Oleomonas cavernae: one gene and its partner. The protein of the gene in region 2 interacts with the protein of the main gene of each other region in a pairwise test. Links are inferred from orthologs where the notes say so. Each region holds a gene or a part of one and is shown on either strand. Other genes may lie near its edges. The genes, in order: D3874_RS08255 and mrdA.

The links.
Region 1: the proteins of mrdA (region 2) and D3874_RS08255 interact in binary tests that used the Escherichia coli proteins (3 or more experiments, as listed by UniProt). The link is inferred for Oleomonas cavernae from one-to-one orthologs.

What each region holds. Positions count from the first base shown.
Region 1 is NZ_QYUK01000011.1:957,307-960,679, reverse strand. What follows is about bases 275-3,334. They hold D3874_RS08255 (penicillin-binding protein 1A), read right to left. Parts: upstream 3,023-3,334; coding sequence 527-3,022; downstream 275-526. Other genes in these bases: D3874_RS08250 (HVO_A0114 family putative DNA-binding protein), read right to left, coding at 3,142-3,334. Also shown: more of D3874_RS08250, read right to left, coding at 3,335-3,373. UniProt on the Escherichia coli protein: Cell wall formation. Synthesis of cross-linked peptidoglycan from the lipid intermediates.
Region 2 is NZ_QYUK01000011.1:1,617,257-1,620,563, reverse strand. Bases 246-3,239 are described here. They hold mrdA (penicillin-binding protein 2), read left to right. Parts: upstream 246-802; coding sequence 803-2,677; downstream 2,678-3,239. Other genes in these bases: D3874_RS11470 (iron-containing alcohol dehydrogenase), read left to right, coding at 2,972-3,239; mreD (rod shape-determining protein MreD), read left to right, coding at 282-806. In the rest of the region: rod shape-determining protein MreC, read left to right, coding at 1-244; more of D3874_RS11470, read left to right, coding at 3,240-3,307. UniProt on the Escherichia coli protein: Catalyzes cross-linking of the peptidoglycan cell wall. Responsible for the determination of the rod shape of the cell. Is probably required for lateral peptidoglycan synthesis and maintenance of the correct diameter during lateral and centripetal growth.

The DNA of each region.
Region 1 (3,373 bases), 660 kb from region 2 along the record:
CTCGGCCCAGCGGGTATACATGCGCAGCAGCATCTCGGCCCAGTCCTGGGCCTCGGTGCCACCGGCACCGGCGTTGACTTCGAGATAGCTGTCATTGGCATCGGCCTCGCCCGAGAGCAGCGCCTTCACTTCCGCCCCGGCCGCATCGTCGCGCAGGCCGCGCAGCGTGGTGACGGCGTCGTCGACCATGGTCTCGTCCCCCTCGGCTTCGGCCATCTCGGCCAGATCGAGGGTGTCGCGCAATTCCGCCTCGAGCCGGCGATAGGCGCCGATCGCATCTTCCAGGCGGGTGCGCTCGCGCATGATCTTCTGCGCTTCTGTGGGATCGTTCCACAGGCTGGGGTCTTCGACCCGGGCGTTCAGCTCGTCCAGGCGGACGTTGGCAACGTCCCAGTCAAAGATGCCTCCTCAGCAGTTCCAACGACTGCTTGATCTCGGCTTGCAGGGATTCGACGTCGGCGCGCATGGGTTCTAGCACTCGTGATGGGGTCGCACGGTATAGCCGGGAACGGCCGCCCCGATCAACTCAATAGAGCCCGCCGGTCGCGCTGTCGCCCGCGGCCGGTGCGCCGCCGCCCGGCGACGGCGCGCCGATGGCCCCCAGGAAGTCGCTGTCGTTGCCGAAGCCGTCCATGGTGAAGCTGCCGTCGGCCGAACCGTCGAGCACCGGGCGCGAACCGAAGGGCTCGGTGCCGGGCTTGAAGGCTTCGAAGATCGCCCGCTCGCCGGGGCCGGCGGGCGCACCGGTGGCCGGGTTCACGCGCACGAAGCGCAGGCCCGGCGGAATGCGGAACGGTATGCCCGGCTTGTCGGCCAGGGCCGCCTTCATGAAGTCGCGGAAGATCGGCGCCGCGACCACGCCGCCCGTCTCCTTGCCGCCCAGGGTACGCGGCTGGTCGAAGCCGACGAAGACGCCGGCGACCAGATCGGGCGAGAAGCCGATGAACCAGACGTCCTTGCTGTCGTTCGAGGTGCCGGTCTTGCCTGCGATCGGCTTGCCCACGGCGCGAACCCGGCCGCCGGTGCCCCGCTCGACCACGCCCTGGAGGATCGAGACCATCTGATAGGCGGTGCCGGCGTCGATCACCTCGGGCCGGTTGTCGGGAATGACCGGCGGCGCCTGGTCCGAGAAGCTGGTGGCGCCGCAACCCTCGCACGGGCGCATGTCGTGCTTGAAGACCGTGCGGCCGCGGCGGTCCTGGACCCGGTCGATGAAGCTGGGGGTGATCTTCTTGCCGCCGTTGACGAACTGGCCATAGGCCGCGGTCATGCGCAGCAAGGTGGTCTCGCCCGCCCCCAGCGACATGGCGAGGTAAGGCGGCAGGTCGATGACCACGCCGAAGCGTTCGGCCAGGGCCTTCACCTTGTCGATGCCCAGGTAATAGGCCAGGCGCGCGGTCACCAGGTTGCGCGATTTCTCCAGCGCGACCCGCAGGGTGATGGCGCCTAAGAAATCATGGCCGTAGTTGGCCGGCCGCCACGGCGGCATGCCCGGCCCCTGGTCGGCGACGAAGGGCGAATCCATCACCAGGGTGGAGGGGGTCAGGCCGGATTCAAGGGCGGTCGCATAGACGAAGGGCTTGAAGGTCGAACCGGGCTGGCGCAGGGCCTGGGTCGCGCGGTTGAACTGGCTCTCGTTGTAGGACCAGCCCCCGACCATGGCCAGGACACGGCCGGTATGGGGGTCGAGCGCCACCAGGGCGCCGCCGACATTGGGGATCTGGCGCAGGCCAAAGACACCCTCGCCCGCCTTCAGTTCCTCGACGGCGACGACATCGCCCACCTTGAACACGTCGCCGGGCTTGCGCGGCGCACCGCCCACACCCTGGTTGGCGGTGGTCGGCCGCGCCCAGGTCAGCTCGCTCAGGGGGATCGTGCCCTTGGCGCCGTCGAGCAGGCCGATCGACGCCGCCTTGGCATCGCTCGACAGCACCACCGCCATGCGCCAGGGCTTGATCCCCGGCACTATTAGGCCCGGCGGAATCGGCACTTCGCGCAAGGCCGCCAGCCAGTCGGTGGCGGCGTCGATGCGGGTGATCGGGCCGCGCCAGCCGTGGCGGCGGTCGTAATCGATCAGGCCTTCACGCAGCGCCTTCTCGGCCAGGGCCTGCATCGCCGGATCGATGCTGGTGCGCACGCTGAGGCCGCCTTCATAGAGCGCGGCATCGCCATAGAGCGAGACGATCTCGCGGCGCACTTCCTCGGCGAAATAATCGGCGCGGGTGGTGTTGCCCTGGCTGGCGTCACGCACGGTCAGGGGCGTGGCCTTGGCCTCCTGCCACTGTTCCTGGGTGATGCGCCCGTCCTCGTACATGCGGTCCAGCACCCAGTTGCGCCTGGTCGTCGCGGCTTCGCGCTGCTTGATCGGGTGATAGTTGGACGGTGCCTTGGGCAGCGCCGCCAGATAGGCGATCTCGGCGACCGAAAGCTTGTCGAGCGGCTTGTCGAAATAGTTGAGCGAGGCGGCGGCGACGCCGTAGGAGCCCATGCCGAGGTAGATCTCGTTGAGATAGAGTTCGAGAATCCGGTCCTTGGAGAAGGTGCGTTCGATCCTGAAGGTCAAGATCGCCTCGCGGATCTTGCGGCCGTAGGAGACCTCGTTGCCGAGGAGGAAGTTCTTGGCCACCTGCTGGGTGATGGTCGAGGCGCCGACCGGCCGGCGATCGCTGCCCATGTTGCGCAGGTTGGTGAACAGGGCGCGGATCACGCCCGAGAAATCGATGCCGCCATGCTCGTAGAAGCTCTTGTCCTCGGCCGAGAGGAAGGCGCCGATGACCTGGGGCGGAATGGCGGTGATGGGCACGAACAGGCGGCGCTCGCGGGCATATTCAGCCAGCAGCGAACCGTCGCCGGCGTGCAGGCGCGTGGTGACCGGCGGCTCGTAGACCGCGAGCTGCCGGTAGTCGGGCAGGTCGCGCGAATAGAAATGCACGGCGCCGAGCACTGCCAGCAACCCGACGATCGCGAGGATCGCGAACGCACCGAAAATGAAACCGAGAAAGCGCATGTAACGCCGTTGCATGGGACCGCCAGCGCCGACTTATAGCGTTATTGAGGACCGATGGGCACGTTGGTCCGTGAATATGGCGTGGCTGTGGCAGCCCTGCATCACTGTGACTCTGCCGCCTCGTCTATCTCGCCCTAAGCCGCCGCGTTCAGGCTGAAGCGCACGTCAACCCGCTCGTAGGGAAACAGCAACTTGCCGTCGCTCGTCCGCTCGATGACGCCTGCCTGGGCGAGCTTCATCGCATCGGTGTGCACGCCTTTCACGTCACGGCCCGCGCGCCGTGCCAGTTCTCGCACGCCAAGGGGCCCTGCGCCGGCCATGGCCTTGAGCAACTCCCACCGCTTGGCGGTCAGTACCTTCCACAGC
Region 2 (3,307 bases):
CTCAGGCCTGGGCGGCATGTTTCCGCCCGGCCTGCCCATCGGCTCGATCGAAACGGTGACCAACGGCGTGGTCCGGGTCAGGCCCTGGGTGCGCTTCGACAAGCTCGACTTCATCAAGATCGTCGAATACTCGCTCGAGCCCGATGCCATCCCCGATCCCGCCCCGCCGGCCGGCCCGCCGCTGCCCTCGGTCAACGCACAGGCCGAACCGGCCAAGCCCGCCGCGGCCCCCCCGGCACGGTGACCTCGGCGCCACCGGCCGCAGCCGGGGAGCAGGACCGGTGATCGAGCCCTGGCCGCGCCGCCTGCTGGCCAACCTGGTGCTCCTGGTGCCGCCGCTGGTCGGCTTCGTCTGCGTACTGATCGGCGTGGCGCCTTCCGGCGTCAGCGGGATCGATGCCGCCGGGCCGGCCCTGACCCTGATGCTGATCTATTTCTGGACGATTTTTCAGCCCCACCTGCTGCCGCCGCCGGCGGTCTTCATCATCGGCCTGTTGCAGGACACCCTGTCGGGCGCGCCGATCGGGCTGGGCACCTTGATCCTGCTGGGGGTGCAGCAGTTCGTGGCGCGTGAGCGCCGGGTCTTCACCGCGCGCACCTTCGGCATCGCCTGGTTCGGCTTCGGCGTCGTCGCCTTCCTGGCGGCGGGGGCGGGCTGGCTGCTGGGCAGCCTGCACGGCGCCCGCCTGATCGAGCTGCAGCCCTTCGTCATGCAGATGCTGCTGTCGATCGCGCTCTATCCGCTGGCCAGCTGGATCTTCGGCCAGATCGTCCGGCTCCTCGATTCGCTCGAGGAATTCCGATGAACAACGAGAAGAACGACAATCTTCGCGCCAAGACCTTTACCCGGCGGGCATTGCTGCTCGCCGGCGGCCAGCTCGGCCTGCTGGCGGTGCTGGCCGGGCGCATGTACCAGCTTCAGGTGGTCGACGGCCAGCGCTTCCAGATGCTGGCGGAAGACAATCGCATCAACCTGCGCCTGCTGGCGCCGACGCGGGGCCGCATTCTCGACCGCTTCGGCAACGAGTTGGCGACCGGCCGGCAGAATTTCCGCGTCGTGCTGATCCCGGAACAGAGCGACGATGTCGATGCCACCCTGACCGGCCTCAACGCCATCGTGCCGATCCCCGAACACCAGTTGCGCCGGATCCGGCGCGAGATGGGCCGGGTGCGTGCCTTCATGCCGGTCACCGTGCTCGAGAACCTGAGCTGGAGCGAGTTCGCCGCGGTCAATGTCCACAGCCCCGAACTGCCCGGCATCCAGCCCGACGTGGGCGAGACCCGCTACTACCCGTTCGGGCCCGAACTGGCCCATGTGATCGGCTACGTCGCCTCGGTCAGCGACAAGGACATCGCCGAAAGCGCCGATCCGGTGCTGCAACTCCCCGGGTTCAAGATCGGCAAGAACGGCGTCGAGCGCAGCTTCGATTCCGCCCTGCGCGGCAAGGCCGGGGCCAGCCAGGTCGAGGTCAACGCCTACGGCCGCATGATCCGCGAACTGACGCGCGACGAGGGCCAGCCGGGCGAGGATGTCGTGCTGGCCCTGGACCTTGCGCTGCAGCGCTTCGCCCACGAGCGCCTGGGCGAGGAAAGCGGCGCCGTCGTCGTCATGGACGTGCACACGGGCGAACTGATCGTCTGCGTCTCCACCCCCGGCTTCGACCCGACGCCGTTCAACGTGGGCCTCAGCAAGACCGAATGGAACACGCTGCAGAGCCACCCGCGCAGCCCGCTGATCAACAAGCCGATCAGCGGCCAGTACCCGCCGGGCTCGACCTTCAAGATGGTGGTCGGGGTCACGGCCCTGGATGCCGGAATCATCCAGCCCTCCCATACCGTGTTCTGCCCCGGCTCGTTCCAGCTCGGCACCCATACCTTCTATTGCTGGAAGAAGGGCGGCCACGGCACGGTCGATTTCCAGACGGCGCTGGAACAGTCCTGCGACTGCTTCTTCTATGATGTCGCGCGCCGGGTCGGCGTCGACCGGCTGGCGGAAGGGGTGCGCAAGTTCGGCCTGGGCGAGAAGCTGGGGATCGAACTGCCGGGCGAGCGGCCGGGCCTGATCCCGACCACGATGTGGAAGGAAAAGGCCCTGAAGAAGCCCTGGCAGCAGGGCGAGACCGTGATCGCCGGCATCGGCCAGGGTTACGTGCTGGCAACACCCCTGCAACTGGCGACGATGACCGCGCGCCTGGTCAACGGCGGTCGCGCGGTGGTGCCGCGCCTGGCCAAGGCGCCGCCTGGCGCGGCGGAAGCGGCGCCGGCGATGGATATCGACAAGCGTTGGCTGGACCTGGCGGTCAGGGGCATGATTCGGGTCACCAACAGCCAGTCGGGCACGGCCTTCCGCTCACGCGTGACCGAACCGGGCATGCAGATCGGCGGCAAGACCGGGACCAGCCAGGTGGTGCGCATCAGCCGGGCGGAGCGCCTGTCGGGCGTGCGCCGGCGCGAGCAGGATAAGCCCTGGCACGAGCGCCACCATGCGCTGTTCGTGGGCTTCGGCCCGGTCGACAATCCGCGCTATGCCTGTGCCGTCATCGTCGAGCATGGCGGCGGCGGCTCTTCGGCCGCGGCCCCCGTCGCCGCCGACATCCTGCGCGAAGCCATGCGCCTGGATCCGGTATCGCGCACCGCGCTGGCGCCGGCCAATGGTGCGACCGGCGACCGCACCTGAATTTTTTTGCATGAAGTCCTCGACAAGCCGGCGGCGGCTTGGTATCTACCCGCCTCCCGACACGCTAGTCGCGGAATCGGGCCGTTAGCTCAGTTGGCAGAGCGGGTGACTCTTAATCACTAGGTCGTAGGTTCGACCCCTACACGGCCCACCAAATTACCCAGCCCCGCGAGGCTTGGAATACCGGGAGGTTTCCAGGACTTGCGGGGCTTTCCTTTGCCCCGGCGCAAGGGTGCGATTGCGGCGGCCGGCGGGCTATTGTACGACCCCTGTCAGTGACCCCTGGGGGACGTTGTGCCGAACGCCATTGCTCTCGATTTCTCGACCACGCCGCGGATCGTCCTGCGCCCCGGCGCCGTGGCCGACCTGCCGGCCATCCTGCGCGATGTCCACGCCCGCCATGCCCTGCTGGTGACCGATCCCGGCCTGGTGAAGGCCGGCCTGATCGAGCCGGCCGTGGCGGCCCTGCGCGCGGCCGGGATCGCCGTCACCGTCTACGACCAGGTCCAGGCCGATCCGCCGGTGCGCATCGTCGTGGCCGCGGCCGATGCGGCGCGGCAGGCCCTGGTCGACGCGGTCATCGGCTTTGGCGGCGGCAGCGCCATGGATACCGCCAAGCTGGTCGCCTAC